3 regions of the Enterobacter sp. RHBSTW-00994 genome follow, and region 2 is predicted to be linked to each of the others. Evidence: predicted binding sites of a transcription regulator. Region 2 holds the regulator's gene; each other region holds the start of a gene.
What was found. The regulator Fur, encoded in region 2, represses iron uptake genes when iron is present. The targets are predictions, from matches to a motif close to ATAATAATGAGAACNACTATCAA.
Positions count from the first base shown of each region.

Region 1: bfd (bacterioferritin-associated ferredoxin) is a predicted target of Fur. The motif match lies at 2,383-2,405, and genes of this name have one in related genera.
Region 3: ftnA (non-heme ferritin) is a predicted target of Fur. The motif match lies at 2,062-2,084, and genes of this name have one in related genera.

Region 1 is NZ_CP056199.1:4,383,790-4,389,111, forward strand. It holds gene rplC (50S ribosomal protein L3) at 1-418, opposite strand, end outside; gene rpsJ (30S ribosomal protein S10) at 451-762, opposite strand; gene HV346_RS20980 (A24 family peptidase) at 1,148-1,621, shown strand; gene bfr (bacterioferritin) at 1,605-2,081, opposite strand; gene bfd (bacterioferritin-associated ferredoxin) at 2,154-2,348, opposite strand; gene tuf (elongation factor Tu) at 2,527-3,711, opposite strand; gene fusA (elongation factor G) at 3,781-5,322, opposite strand, start outside.
Region 2 is NZ_CP056199.1:1,325,969-1,331,290, forward strand. It holds gene glnS (glutamine--tRNA ligase) at 1-105, shown strand, start outside; gene chiP (chitoporin) at 553-1,950, shown strand; gene chiQ (ChiQ/YbfN family lipoprotein) at 1,997-2,326, shown strand; gene fur (ferric iron uptake transcriptional regulator) at 2,459-2,905, opposite strand; gene fldA (flavodoxin FldA) at 3,198-3,728, opposite strand; gene ybfE (LexA regulated protein) at 3,884-4,171, opposite strand; gene ybfF (esterase) at 4,300-5,073, opposite strand; gene seqA (replication initiation negative regulator SeqA) at 5,257-5,322, shown strand, end outside.
Region 3 is NZ_CP056199.1:2,845,953-2,851,274, forward strand. It holds gene HV346_RS13660 (HD domain-containing phosphohydrolase) at 1-1,576, shown strand, start outside; gene yecR (YecR family lipoprotein) at 1,682-2,020, shown strand; gene ftnA (non-heme ferritin) at 2,223-2,720, shown strand; gene HV346_RS13675 (YecH family metal-binding protein) at 2,758-2,994, opposite strand; gene HV346_RS13680 (hypothetical protein) at 3,063-3,404, opposite strand; gene tyrP (tyrosine transporter TyrP) at 3,651-4,862, shown strand; gene HV346_RS13690 (YecA family protein) at 4,894-5,322, opposite strand, start outside.

The DNA.
Region 1 (5,322 bases), 1.8 Mb from region 2:
GAGACAAGGAGTTACCGTGAGTAGCGTCCTGGGTACGGAAGTTCCAGCGCTTAACGGTACCAGCAAAACCTTTACCTTTAGAGGTACCGGTTACGTCAACTTTTTTAACTTCAGCAAACAGCTCAACGCTAATATCCTGACCTACAGTGAACTCTTCGCCTTCAGCAAGACGGAATTCCCACAGACCACGGCCAGCTTCAACGCCAGCTTTAGCGAAGTGACCCGCTTCCGGCTTAGTTACACGGTTAGCTTTTTTAGCACCAGTGGTAACCTGAACAGCGCGGTAGCCATCGTTAGCCAGATCTTTAACCTGAGTAACGCGGTTTGCTTCAACTTCGATTACGGTTACTGGGATAGATACGCCATCTTCAGTGAAGATGCGGGTCATACCCACTTTTTTACCGACTAAACCAATCATTGTATCAACCTCTCAATCGCTCGATGACCTGATTAACCCAGGCTGATCTGCACGTCTACACCGGCAGCCAGATCCAGACGCATCAGAGCATCAACGGTTTTCTCAGTTGGCTCAACGATGTCAACCAGACGCTTGTGAGTGCGAATTTCGTACTGATCACGCGCGTCTTTGTTAACGTGCGGAGAGATCAGAACGGTAAAGCGCTCTTTGCGGGTCGGCAGCGGGATCGGACCACGGACTTGCGCACCAGTGCGCTTAGCAGTCTCGACGATTTCCGCAGTTGATTGATCGATTAGACGATGATCAAACGCTTTCAGGCGGATACGGATTCTTTGGTTCTGCATGAGACCAGAGCTCCAATTATTTTATAAACGAAAATGATCACTACTCAAACCCATTACGATTGATGGGAGAGTGTAACCGTTCTTACGTAGTTCCCCAATTGGGAACATTGTTTGATGACCAAAAACATCATCAAGGTTCATATCGAACCGCTGCCAATATTAGACAAGCCCGCGCATTATACGTAAATATACGCGTAACGCAAGTAGAGTTTAGAAAACAAACGCTCTCACTCCAATCTGCGTAAACGGATCTTTTTTTCCCTGCAAATAATGTATGTACTTTTGATTTGCTGGAGGTTTCAACGCAATTGCCAGGTTTGAGGGCTATCCAGACTCACTTTTTCTGCGGACTATTCGACGAAATACATCTCAAAGGATTTCGCAGATGCTCGCTCCCCTTCCCTTTCTCATGCTTTATGTAACCCTGTCTTACCTGCTCATCCGGGAGGATATACGGTGTGGCATCCTCCCGGACAAATTTCTTTGTCCACTATTGTGGACTGGTCTACTCTATCACCTTAACTTCCACCCTTCTTTTCTACCTGCCGCAGTCATAGGGGCGGTTGCCGGTTATTTGGGTTTCGCATTTCTATACTGGGGATATCGCCTGATTCGTAAACGAGAAGGGTTGGGATATGGTGATATTAAGTATCTGGCTGCCCTGGGCGCCTGGCATGGATGGTCTGTTTTACCAATGATTGCGTTGTCTTCAGCACTATTCGCTGCCATTTATCTCCTTTTCCGATCGTGGAATAGTCCTGGGAAAAGGACACTAAAAAACCCACTGCCTTTTGGACCATTTATGGCGGCAGCGGGTTTATTGAACGGATGGCAGAACCTGATTAACTTTCCACTCTGATCTGCGACTGAAGATAATTCTGCAGGCCAATTTTACCAATGAGATCCAGTTCTGTTTCCAGCCAATCGATGTGACCTTCTTCATCGGACAGAATTTGGATCATCATATCGCGACTCACGTAGTCATGTACGCTATCCGCGTAGGCAATGGCTTCGCGAAGGTCTTTCGCACCATCAAGCTCTAGCGCAAGATCGGAACGTAACATTTCCTCGACATCTTCACCAATGCCCAGTTTGCCAAGATCCTGCAAATTAGGGATACCCTCAAGGAACAAAATACGCTCGATATACTTATCAGCGTGTTTCATTTCATCGATTGATTCATGGTATTCGACATCGTTGAGACGCGTCAGTCCCCAGTTTTTGAACATTCTCGCATGGAGAAAATACTGGTTGATTGCGACAAGCTCATTTCCCAATAATTTATTGAGATAACTTATGATTTTAACATCACCTTTCATTATATAGTCCCTCCGCTTCCACTCATTGAAGCGTAGATCGGGCTACAAGGATGTCAAAAAAAAGATAGGGGCTTAAGCGATCTCTTTGAACTCAGGGATCTGCATCAGTTCATCCTGCATGATCTCACGCGCTGCACGCACACACTTACCGCATTGATTTCCAACTGGAACAAATTTGCGAAGCTGCTGGAAAGACTGAGGTTGAAACTGTCGAACGGCCTGACGTATTTTTTTGTCACTCACACCATTGCATAAACAAACGTACATACATACTCCCGTTCAAAATATGCGCAAAGTGTAAGTGAGAATCGTTATGATTACAATAGCACAAGCATGCAGAGACGGGGCGGGAGTGTGGAAAAAATACAAATAATTGTGATAGAGGCAGCCTGCAGATAACAAAAAAGGACGCCGAAGCGTCCTTTTTTCATTCAAGGATAATAAATTAGCCCAGAACTTTTGCTACAACACCAGCGCCAACAGTACGGCCGCCTTCACGGATTGCGAAACGCAGACCGTCATCCATCGCGATTGGGTGGATCAGGGTAACGACCATTTTGATGTTGTCGCCTGGCATTACCATCTCAACGCCTTCTGGCAGTTCGATAGTACCGGTCACGTCAGTTGTACGGAAGTAGAACTGTGGACGGTAGCCTTTGAAGAACGGAGTATGACGGCCGCCTTCATCTTTGGACAGAATGTACACTTCAGATTCGAACTTGGTGTGCGGCTTGATAGAGCCTGGCTTAGCCAGTACCTGACCACGTTCGATTTCTTCACGTTTGATACCACGCAGCAGAACACCAACGTTCTCACCAGCACGGCCTTCGTCCAGCAGTTTGCGGAACATTTCAACGCCGGTACAGGTAGACTTGGCAGTCTCTTTGATACCTACGATTTCAACTTCTTCACCCACTTTAACGATACCGCGCTCTACACGACCGGTAACAACAGTACCACGACCGGAGATGGAGAATACGTCTTCGATTGGCAGCAGGAATGGCTTGTCAATCGCACGTTCTGGTTCTGGGATGTAAGAATCCAGGAAGCCAGCCAGTTCGATGATTTTCGCTTCCCACTCTGCTTCGCCTTCCAGCGCTTTCAGAGCAGAACCACGGATGATTGGGGTGTCATCACCTGGGAAATCGTACTGAGACAGAAGTTCGCGAACTTCCATTTCTACCAGTTCCAGCAGTTCTTCGTCATCAACCATGTCGCATTTGTTCAGGAACACGATGATGTAAGGAACGCCTACCTGACGACCCAGCAGGATGTGCTCACGGGTCTGAGGCATAGGGCCGTCAGTCGCAGCAACAACCAGGATCGCGCCGTCCATCTGCGCAGCACCGGTGATCATGTTTTTAACATAGTCGGCGTGGCCTGGGCAGTCTACGTGTGCGTAGTGGCGAGTCGGGGTGTCATATTCAACGTGGGAAGTGTTGATGGTGATACCACGAGCTTTTTCTTCTGGTGCGTTATCGATCTGGTCGAAAGCACGAGCAGCACCACCGTAGGTTTTAGCCAGAACGGTAGTGATTGCAGCGGTCAGGGTAGTTTTACCATGGTCAACGTGGCCGATAGTACCAACGTTGACGTGCGGTTTTGTACGTTCAAATTTTTCTTTAGACACGGCTATATTCCTTACTATAGTGCCCCCTCACCGAGGGGGCACGGGATTTTGGTTTTTTAACCCTGCGGCTTATTTACCACGGGCTTCGATTACGGCCTGAGCAACGTTGTTCGGCGCATCATCATACTTCAGGAACTCCATGGAGTAAGAAGCACGACCTTTGGTCAGTGAACGCAGCTGAGTTGCATATCCGAACATTTCAGACAGCGGAACTTCAGCGTGGATCACAACGCCAGTCACGTTGGATTCTTGACCGCGCAGCATACCACGACGACGGCTCAAGTCACCGATAACGTCACCGGTGTTCTCTTCTGGAGTTTCTACTTCAACCTTCATGATTGGTTCAAGCAGAACTGGTTTCGCTTTCTTAAAGCCTTCTTTAAAGGCAATAGAAGCAGCCAGTTTAAACGCCAGTTCAGAGGAGTCAACGTCATGGTAAGAACCGAAGTGCAGACGAACACCCATGTCAACAACCGGGTAACCTGCCAGCGGACCAGACTTCAGCTGCTCCTGGATGCCCTTATCAACGGCAGGGATGTATTCACCAGGAATTACACCGCCTTTAATGTCGTTGACGAACTCGTAACCTTTAGGGTTAGAGCCCGGCTCCAGTGGGTACATGTCGATAACAACATGACCATACTGACCGCGACCACCAGACTGCTTAGCGTGTTTACCTTCAACATCAGTAACTTTCTGGCGAATCGCTTCGCGGTAAGCAACCTGAGGTTTACCCACGTTTGCTTCAACGTTGAATTCACGTTTCATACGGTCAACGATGATGTCGAGGTGCAGTTCACCCATACCAGCGATGATAGTCTGGTTAGATTCTTCGTCAGTCCATACGCGGAATGACGGGTCTTCTTTAGCCAGACGGCCCAGAGCCAGACCCATTTTTTCCTGGTCAGCTTTGGTTTTTGGTTCAACCGCGATAGAGATTACCGGCTCAGGGAACTCCATACGCTCCAGGATGATTGGCGCATCTGGATCACACAGGGTGTCACCAGTAGTTACGTCTTTCAGACCGATAGCAGCAGCGATGTCGCCTGCACGAACTTCTTTGATCTCTTCACGTTTGTTCGCGTGCATCTGTACGATACGACCGAAACGTTCACGTGCAGTTTTCACGGAGTTCAGGATGGTGTCACCAGAGTTAACCACGCCAGAGTACACGCGGAAGAACGTCAAGTTACCCACGAACGGGTCGGTAGCAATTTTAAACGCCAGTGCAGCAAACGGCTCTTCATCACTTGCGTGACGTTCAGCCGGAGTGTCTTTACCGTCGTCCAGGATACCGTTGATCGCAGGAACATCTACTGGGGATGGCAGGTAGTCAACTACCGCATCCAGCATTGCCTGAACACCTTTGTTCTTGAACGCAGAACCACAGGTTACCAGGATGATTTCGTTGTTCAGAACACGCTGACGCAGAGCTTTCTTGATCTCTTCTTCAGTCAGTTCTTCACCACCCAGGTATTTTTCCATCAGCTCTTCTGAAGCTTCAGCAGCGGACTCGATCAGGTTCTGGTGCCATTCGTCAGCCAGATCCTGCATGTCTGCTGGAATATCTTCATAAGTGAAGGTTACGCCTGCATCTTCTTCGTTCCAGTT
Region 2 (5,322 bases):
CGTGAGGGATATTTCTGTCTGGACAGCCGTCACAGTACGGCGGAAAAGCCCGTGTTTAACCGCACTGTGGGTTTGCGTGATACCTGGGCCAAAGCAGGCGAATAATAACGCTTCGTAGGTCAATGAGAAACAACGCCGCTAACTGCGGCGTTTTTTTTATTTTATGATCATACCGTTAATGAAAGGTATGTCATGGCGATGTCAAAATATCAGGTCAATGAGCTGCTACTTATTTTTCTCGAAAAAAGTTCGAAGTATTTGTCCACCAATGGACTGAGATAAATCGTCGACAAAAATAGTTCTTCCTTGCTTAAACTAACTGATTTTCCGCGTAAAACCTCGAATTGGCGGAAGTGTTACAAATCACTACCAATTATGTGCACTTCGTCATAATCCTGACTTTTGCCTACTAAAAAGCATTGATAATTCGTGTCGCGAAAAATAACCTAAAGGCGGTAGTTAATTCGAGGGTATTTCTAACTACCCCAGACCATCAGGTCTTTTATATTTTTCGCCGTTTAGGCGTTTTAATTCGTCAAAGAGGATTTATCTATGCGTACGTTCAGTGGCAAACGTAGTGCGCTGGCGCTGGCTATTGCCGGTGTCACAGCAATGTCTGGTTGGGTTGTCTCCCCAGAAGTTCATGCAGCAGGATTTGTCGATGATTCCACGTTAACAGGCGGTGTCTATTACTGGCAGCGTGAGCGTGATCGTAAAGATGTTACCGAAGACAAATATAAAACCAACCTTTCTCACTCCACCTGGAACGCCAACCTGGATTTCCAGTCTGGTTATGCAGCCGATATGTTCGGTCTTGATATTGCAGCATTTACCGCAATTGAAATGGCAGAAAATGGCGATAGCGGCCACCCGAACGAAATTGCCTTCTCTTCCAGTAATAAAGCGTACAAAGAAGACTGGTCTGGCGATAAAAGCGGGGTCAGCCTGTATAAAGCGGCTGCAAAATTCAAATACGGTCCTGTATGGGCGCGAGCAGGTTATATTCAGCCAACCGGACAAACCCTGTTAGCACCGCACTGGAGCTTTATGCCAGGTACTTATCAGGGCGCAGAAGCCGGAGCTAATTTTGACTACGGTGATGCGGGCGCGTTGAGCTTCTCCTATATGTGGACCAACGAGTACAAAGCGCCGTGGCATATTGAGATGGACAAGTTCTATCAGAACGACAGAAAAACCAAAGTAGAATATCTCCACTCACTCGGTGCGAAGTACGATTTCAAAAACGATCTGGTTCTTGAAGCCGCATTTGGTCAGGCTGAAGGGTATATCGATCAGTATTTTGCGAAAGCCAGCTACAAATTCGACATCATTGGTGGTCCTCTGAGCACCAGCTACCAGTTCTATGGTACGCGTGACAAAGCCAGCAATGGAACGGTTAACGATATTTATGCTGGCACAGCATGGTTGCAGGCGCTGACGTTTGGCTACAAAGTCGGTCAGGTTGATTTACGTCTGGAAGGGACCTGGGTGAAAGCTGAAGGCCAGCAAGGCTACTTCCTGCAACGTATGACACCAACCTATGCCTCTTCAAACGGTCGTCTGGATATTTGGTGGGATAACCGTTCTGACTTTAACGCCGATGGCGAAAAAGCCGTCTTCTTCGGCGCGATGTATGACCTGAAGAACTGGAACCTCCCGGGTTGGGCAGTGGGTGCATCTTATGCTTACGCCTGGGATGCGAAGCCTGCCGATATGGCCACCCCGGATGCTTACTACGACCCTAACTACCGTCTGAAAGAGTCCTCTTACAGCCTGGATGCGATTTACACACTGCAGGATGGCCGCGCAAAAGGCACGATGTTCAAGCTTCACTTCACTCAGTATGACAACCATTCCGATATCCCGAGCTATGCGGGCGGTTACGGCAACATCTTCCAGGATGAGCGAGACGTGAAATTTATGGTTATCGCGCCGTTCACTATTTTCTGATGAACCCTCCGGCGGGCTGAGTCCCGCCGGAAAGGAGACTGAAATGATGAAAAAAATCGTGCTTATTGCCGTCATGGCTGCCGGGCTTACAGCCTGTGCGCAACCTCAGGCCCCGAAAGAAGATTCTCGCCTGAAAGAGGCTTACAGCGCCTGCATTAATACGGCTGAAGGCTCGCCGGAAAAAATTGAAGCTTGCCAAAGTGGGCTGACTGTGCTGAAGAAAGAGAAAGCACATGAGCAATTCGCGACGCAGGAAAATGTCAGAGTGATGGATTACCAGGCCTGTATTCAGGCGCGTAAAACCGGTAACGATCAGGAAGTGGCAAAACGTTGCGACAAAATCTGGCAGGAAATTCGTAGCAATAACACCAAATAGTAAGCTGTTTGCCACGCCCGGAGACGCTCGTTTACTGTCAATACAGTAAGCAATGCATCTCCGGGCTTTTTTATTGATATTTCAGGCAAAAAAAAGCCAACCGTAAGGTTGGCTCAGAGTACGAAAGCGAGCTTATTTCGCGTCGTGCGCGTGATCGTCTTCACGACAATCGCCTTCTGCACAGTGACCATACAGGTACAGGCTGTGGTTAGTCAGGCGGATGCCATGACGTGCTGCGATTTCACGCTGACGCGCTTCGATGGAATCATCGCTAAACTCAATCACTTTGCCGCAATCGAGGCAAATCAAGTGATCGTGATGATGCTGTTGCGTCAGTTCGAACACGGATTTACCGCCTTCGAAGTTGTGACGGGTGACAATTCCGGCATCATCAAACTGGTTCAGAACACGGTATACGGTCGCCAGCCCAATCTCTTCGCCCATGTCGATCAGACGTTTGTAAAGATCTTCCGCACTGACGTGATGGTTATCCGGTCCTTGCAACACTTCCAGGATTTTCAAACGAGGAAGCGTAACTTTCAGGCCAGCCTTCTTTAATGCGGTATTGTTGTCAGTCATGCGGAATCTGTCCTGTTGCTAAACGATTCACTTCTAAAGAAGAAGTGACAGAAAATGCACTTGGGATAATGCGTCTCATTATAGAACTGCCATGCCTAAATGAAAACTGCAAGTCTCAAGCAAAGTATGCTTATAAAAACGTGGTATCGCCAACAAACTTGTTAGAAAGCGACCCCTTTACCAGACAGTTATTGTACAGGTATGAGCGCAAAAGTTAAAAGTTTGTAGCAATTAATTTAATTGGTACGACCTGATACTGCGACGCAACACAAATGCTGCGCCGCATCAATCATTAAGCGTTAAGGATGTCGTCCAGATTCAGCTCTTCGCGGATCTGTTTCACCCATTTTTCAACACGCTCAGCGGTCAGCTCCGGTTGGCGATCTTCATCAATGGCCAGACCGACAAAGTGATCGTCATCAGCCAGACCTTTAGAGGCCTCAAAGTGGTAACCCGCTGTTGGCCAGTGGCCTACAATCGCCGCGCCGCGTGGTTCAATGATATCGCGAATTGTTCCCAGTGCGTCACAGAAGTACTCTGCGTAATCTTCCTGATCGCCACAGCCGAACAGGGCAACCAGTTTACCGTTGAAGTCAACTTCTTCCAGCGTTGGGAAGAAATCGTCCCAGTCACACTGTGCTTCACCGTAGTACCAGGTTGGAATGCCGAGCAACAGGATGTCATAGCCTTCGAGATCTTCTTTGCTGCTCTTGGCAATGTCATGCACATCGGCAACATCTTTACCGAGCTGTTTTTGAATATTTTTTGCGATATTTTCGGTATTGCCGGTGTCACTGCCGAAAAAAATGCCGATGATTGCCATGAGTAAAATAACCTCTTGAAACTTAATGGTATGGTGGCGCGATTTGTCCACGGATAGGGGCAATAATAGCAGAACTGACAACCCTGCGGGAACTGCTATCGCGCAGGACTGCACTCTGTGCTACATGAAAAGGGTGAGAAAGGGAATTATCCGACTTACACCTTGCTGTGTGATTTTTCGAGTTGCGCGATCAACATCTCTTCAATCAGCTCACTACGGCTGATATTGCGTGCATCAGCAAGTTCGTTAAGTGCATCGACGGCATCAGCATTGAGCTTTAGCTCGACACGCTTAAGCCCACGATTTTTATCGCGTTTAAGCTGATTGCGTTTATTAATACGCAGCTGTTCGTCGCGTGAAAGCGGATTGGTCTTGGGTCGTCCCGGGCGACGCTCATTCGCGAACAGATCTATTGTCGTGCGGTCCGTTTGTTCTTTGGCCATGATTTTGAGACTTCGGGGGAAACACGCCGCCCTGCTAATGCCCAGGCGATAAGCGCGCAATCATACATCACGGAAAACGGCACGCCAACGACTGGAAGCCTGTAGCCTTCCGGTCGCTGTCTTTTTAATCAATTTTCAATGTCAGCGAGATAACGGCGGATAGCGCGAAGTACAGCTTCTGGTTTTTCTGCGTGCACCCAATGCCCAGCTCCGGCAATCACGTGGGCTCGTGTCTGAGGGAACTGCGCCAGAATCGCATCGCGGTACGCTTCAGTAACATACGGTGAATTGCCGCCACGGATAAAGAGAGCAGGGTGTGACCAGGCAGGCACGGGTTCCCAGCCGACAATATGACGGTACTGATCCCACAGCACCGGAACGTTGAAACGCCACTGACCTTCGACGAAAGATTTCAGCAAAAATTGCACAACCCCCTCTTCATCAAGGTGCTCGCGCATAATGGCTGCCGCCTGTTGGCGGGTAGATACACCGGCGTCTGTCACGGCATTAATTGCCGCAAAAATTTCATCATGGCGACGAACGTCGTAATCTACCGGGGCAACATCAATAACAATCAGCCCATTGATACGCTCAGGTGCGAGCGCGGTCAGCGCCATAACGGCTTTGCCGCCCATTGAATGCCCAATCAGCGTGACTTTTTCGAGGTTATTAACGTCAAGTGTCTCCAGCAGATCCTGTGCCATTGCCGTGTAGTTCATGTCCGGCGATCGACCGGAAAGGCCATGGTTTCGCATATCGACCTGCAAAATGTCGTGATCGGTAACCAGATCGCGCGCCAGTACACCCAGATTATCAAGGCTGCCAAACAGGCCGTGAACCAGTACGATGGGGGAATTATTGTTCGGCGATTGTGCAGATTGCGCTCGGGTATTCAATTTCATGGCAAAGTTCTTTTTTTACGTATGTCAGGTTAGGGTATTATGTTGACCATTCTGCCGCCCGGCTGCAAGGATCCAGTTTATTCTGACTTTTGCCGCCAACCTGGCTTGACGCTATCCGCTGTTGGGATTTGACTTTATAATCCCAACGACTTGTATTCAGATAAGATATCGCACTGGATTAAGATGAAAACAATCGAAGTTGATGATGAGCTCTATCAGTATATCGCCAGCCAAACGCGGCATATCGGG
Region 3 (5,322 bases), 1.5 Mb from region 2:
CTATTATCTCATCTCCCGACCTTTCCCTGAGTTGCGAATTCCCGTTGTTCTGGCATTCAGTCCGGAACTCCACCCTTTGCATGAAAAGATCAATGCGTTTATTGGTGAATGGTATCGCAGCGGCGAAATGCGCAAAACGCTGGAAGAGAGTAAGCGAAACTACCTCCTGAGTCGCATTGAGATATCCGATCAGGAACGTCATTGGCTTGCGAACAATCACCTGCAAATCAATTTGCCCAAAAATGAAAATTTCGCCCCGATTATCTGGAAAGATAGCAACGGATATCATGGCACGGCGATCGATATGATTAACAATATGCGTGATTTATTAGGCATACGTGTGGATGTCAATTTTATCGATAACTATGCTTCCATCCTGCCCCAACAGCACTGGCCTGTCCGCCTGGTCAACATTGCCGAACGCAATGACACTACCCACGCCGATGGACGTATTGGTCCGGACATTGCCTGGCACAACGTTTATTACAATCGCATCGGGAAGCCATTTTTGTGGGATGAAGAGAATATCCGGAGCCAGCGTGTGGGGGTGCTGGACGGTTCCTTTTCTGCGGCCTATTTGCAGCAACGCTTTGGTAATGACGTAATTATTGTAACTCGCCATAGCATTGAAGGTCTTATTGATGCCATCGAGAATAATAAAATCGATTTTATTCTGGGCGATCTCAGTTCTCTGGAATCAACCCTTCGGGGCAATGAACTGTTCCGGGGCGTTCTCAAAGTGGCTGGTGTCACGCGTTCTGAGTTGATTATTGGCCCCTGGGTACAACCTGACCACCCGCTATTCCATCTCCTGACACAAGTTCATCGGCTGTCGGAGTTTCGTACCCAACTTGAACGCCAGGAAGAACATAAACTCTTCCCGGACTTAACCAAAAATACGCTAAAAATCATCAGTGTTATTTTGCTGATCGCCGCCCTGTTCAGCATCAGTATGCTGTTAATGATGCGCCGCCATCTCAGGCAAAACCGCATAGTTAACCGCAACATTGTGCAAGCGCTTGAGAAGGTCAACCGGGCTCATGATGATGAAACAGGCAGCCATATTCAGCGCGTCGCAAAATACTGTGGGCTCATGGCGCGCGAGCTTGGGTTGTCAGGCAAAATGATCCGCGAAATTGAACATTTTGCCTCCCTGCATGACGTGGGGAAAATCGCCGTACCGGAGCGGATCCTGCGCAAGCAAGGGCCACTCACGGCAGAAGAATTTAGTGAAATGAAACTTCATACCATCAAAGGCTGGCGCATTATTCAGGGGCTCGGACTCGGAGCCGTTGCAGAAAATATTATCCATTACCACCACGAGAAATGGGATGGCAGTGGCTATCCTGAAGGTTTACGAGGTGAACAAATTCCGCTTGAAGCGCGCATCCTGGCGCTGGCGGATGTCTATGATGCCTTGAGGCAAAAGCGTGTGTATAAACCCGGCTTCACGCATGATCTGGCCTGTGAGGTGATCCTCGACGGTACTGGACGCCATTTCGATCCACAGCTTATCGCCCTGTTTCGTCAGCACCATTTGAAATTCCAGACGATTTTCGACAGCCTCGCCGACTAGTCAGGCTCGTTGCGAAGAGAAAGGGTAGATTGTCTGGCTATTCCTCCCATTGCACCTGTTGTCAGCAGCGTAGGATAGGGTATCTCCATTGACTCAGAGCGAAATATGAAAAGAGTATTCGTTGCCGGCGCGATTCTGCTGCTCGCGGGCTGTAGCATCACCCGTAAGGCTGAGGTCAGCAGCATAGATGTACCTGGCGGGATAGTCCGACTCGACTACGGTCAGGCCATGCTGCAAAACGCCCATTATGATGACTATGTCACCAACGGCACGGCAACCCGCGAATGCCAAAATATGGGTTATGCAACCGCTTCTGCGTATGGCCAGCCAATCAAAACCTGTACCCTCACCAGCGGCTCTCTGTGTCTGAATGAGAGCATGACGATCCAGTACAAATGTTTGGGTTATGCCGTTAACCCAAATGCAAACCACACCTACTATTAATAATAGCTGCCAGCTCAGGCTGGCAGTATATTCAAACACGAACCAGAATAATTCTCATTAATAAATAAAAGATCGCCAATGCGTTTTATTCCCATTCGTATTTTTAATAAATAAGATATTTATTTTACTTTTTGCAAATAATTAAATAACAAATTATAGTGTCGTTCATCGTGAACCATAAATAATAACCCGGAGCAGCACCATGCTAAAAACTGAAATGATCGACAAGCTCAATGCGCAGATGAACCTTGAATTGTATTCGTCCCTGCTCTATCAACAGATGAGCGCCTGGTGCAGCTATCACAGCTTTGAAGGGGCCGCAGCGTTTCTTCGTCGTCATGCTCAGGAAGAGATGACGCACATGCAGCGCCTGTTTGATTATCTGACTGACACCGGTAGCCTGCCACGTATCAACACGGTTGAATCACCGTTTGCTGAGTACAATTCTCTTGATGAGCTGTTCCGCGCGACTTACGAGCACGAGCAGTTGATTACAGCGAAAATTAACGAACTGGCACATTCCGCAATGACCAACCAGGATTATCCGACCTTTAATTTCCTGCAATGGTACGTTGCTGAACAGCACGAAGAAGAGAAGCTGTTTAAATCTGTTCTGGATAAATTATCTCTGGCCGGTAAATCAGGTGAAGGTCTTTACTTTATTGATAAAGAACTCTCTACGCTCGATACTCAAAATTAATTATCCTGCGGTGCTGACTCTTCAGCACCGCATTATTTCAATGGCGACAGATTTTACTTTCGTGGGTAGAAAACCCTTCCGCTACCGGAATGAATTTTCCGCGTGCCGCCAGAAATGCGACCAGCTCTGCTGCCGTCATCTCCTGGGCTGAGCATGTATGAAAACGGGCGCTTTCGCCAAAACGTGTATGAATCGCCTGAACCAGGCTTTGTTCCGTGTATTGCTCACCTGACTCAATCATCATATTGAGTACGTCATGTCCGTGGATTGACATCGTTATCCCCTTAAAAAAACAACCAGATTAAAGGCTCCCGCTCAAACATGCTTTGCGCTGGCACAGGTTTACATGCACCCGGCGCAGCTGGTACAACGCCAGTCATGGGGATTGATAGCCTGATAGAAGTAACGATAGTTCTCGGTTTCCAGCGGGATCCCGGCGTCGAAAAATAAATCCGTCACCCACTCAACGTTTTCGATTATCCAGTCATCTTCGGTTAAGCCCTGAGCAAACGTTTCATCCTCCGGGTCAATGATGGAGTAAATTGCCCACGTCCCCATATCTTTTTCCCGTCTGGATTCCGGAAGTACAAGTTCCCTTTCCTGCCAGTTAATCATCCAGTGACCGTGACACAGTAAATTCCCTCCGCGACTCCATGCCGCCCTGAATGGATTTGTCCCCGCCATCACCCCTCACTTTTTTTGATAATTTATCTTTACTGTTTAAGGTACGCCTGATTTTCGCGCGAAAACATTGTCCTTATGAAGTAGTCAAAACCACAAAAACGTTCAGTGAGTTGCCCTAATCACAACGCCCCGAAATCCGTAAATAAATTTTTACATCACTTGTAACGGTGATTTGACGAGATCATGCTTTTCCCTTACTCTGCGCCGCAGATTTTGTCGCGATGTGGAATCGTTGTAGAGGAAAGCGTGAAAAACAGAACCCTGGGAAGTATTTTTATCGTCGCCGGCACGACTATTGGCGCAGGAATGCTCGCGATGCCGCTTGCTGCAGCCGGTGTCGGATTTGGCGTAACACTGTTGTTACTGGTCTGCCTGTGGGCGCTGATGTGCTACACGGCGCTGTTACTGCTTGAGGTTTATCAGCACGTTCCCGCCGATACCGGCCTGGGATCGCTTGCCGCACGCTATCTGGGGCGTTATGGCCAGTGGATCACCGGCTTTAGCATGATGTTCCTGATGTATGCTCTGACGGCAGCCTACATTAGCGGTGCAGGAGAGCTTATCGCCTCCAGCGTAAATGACTGGTTTGGCTCTGCCATTACCCCTGCCACGGGCGCGATCTTCTTTGCCCTCATCGGCGGCGGTGTGGTCTGCGTTGGCACATCGCTGGTCGATCTGTTTAACCGCTTTCTGTTTAGCGCCAAAATTCTCTTTTTAGTGGTCATGCTGGTCTTGCTGGCTCCACATGTCCATCAGGTTAACCTGCTGACACTTCCACTGGAAAAAGGGCTGGCACTTTCGGCTATCCCCGTCATTTTCACCTCATTTGGGTTCCACGGTAGCGTACCCAGCATCGTGAGTTACATGAACGGCGATATTCGCAAACTGCGCCGCGTCTTCGTGGTCGGCAGTGCGATCCCGCTGATTGCGTATATTTTCTGGCAACTGGTCACATTAGGAAGCATCGATTCATCGACCTTTATCGGTCTGATGGCGGCGCATTCTGGTCTGAATGGGTTCTTGCTGGCATTACGCGAAGTCGTGACATCACCGCACGTCGAACTCGCAGTGCATCTGTTTGCTGACCTGGCGCTGGCTACGTCCTTCCTCGGGGTCGCCCTGGGTTTGTTCGATTATCTGGCCGATCTGTTCCAGCGTCGCAACAGCGTCCGTGGACGCCTGCAAACGGGCGCTATTACCTTCTTGCCCCCGCTGGCGTTTGCATTGTTTTATCCGCGCGGTTTTGTCATGGCATTGGGATATGCCGGTGTGGCGCTAGCCGTGCTCGCGTTGCTGCTACCTTCCTTGCTGGCATGGAAAAGCCGTAAACAACATCCGCAACAGGGCTACCGTGTTGCCGGGGGGACGCCTCTGCTTTGCATCGTTTTCGCCTGTGGGATTGCGGTGATTCTCGTGCAGTTCCTGATCGCGACGGGATTACTTCCTGAAGTAGGCTAAAAAAAGGGGCTCATCACGAGCCCCTTTTTTATTAGTGCAGACAGCAGCTTTTAAATTTCTTACCACTCCCGCAGGGGCAAGGATCATTGCGCCCGACTTTAGCGCCGTTCACTACGGGCTTTTGCACCACAGGTTGCTGCGGATTCGCCACCCAGTAGTTATACAAACGCAGTGCCGCAGGTCGTATGCTTTCAATGCTCACGGTATATTCTTCTTCCGTCAGCCCATCCAGCCTTGCACTGCCCTCTTCTGTCCCATGGATCGCAATCACGTCCAAATCAGCTTTCAGCTCATCAGGCAATGTTGACCAGTCTGTCAGTTCAACACCCCGCATATAGCCATAGCACCACTCTTCAACCACGGTATAACTCTTACCATCAACGTCGTTAAAGCCAAACATCGGGTCGAACTGATCCGGGTAATCACTCAGACGTTCTGCAATATCGTTCATATGCTTGAA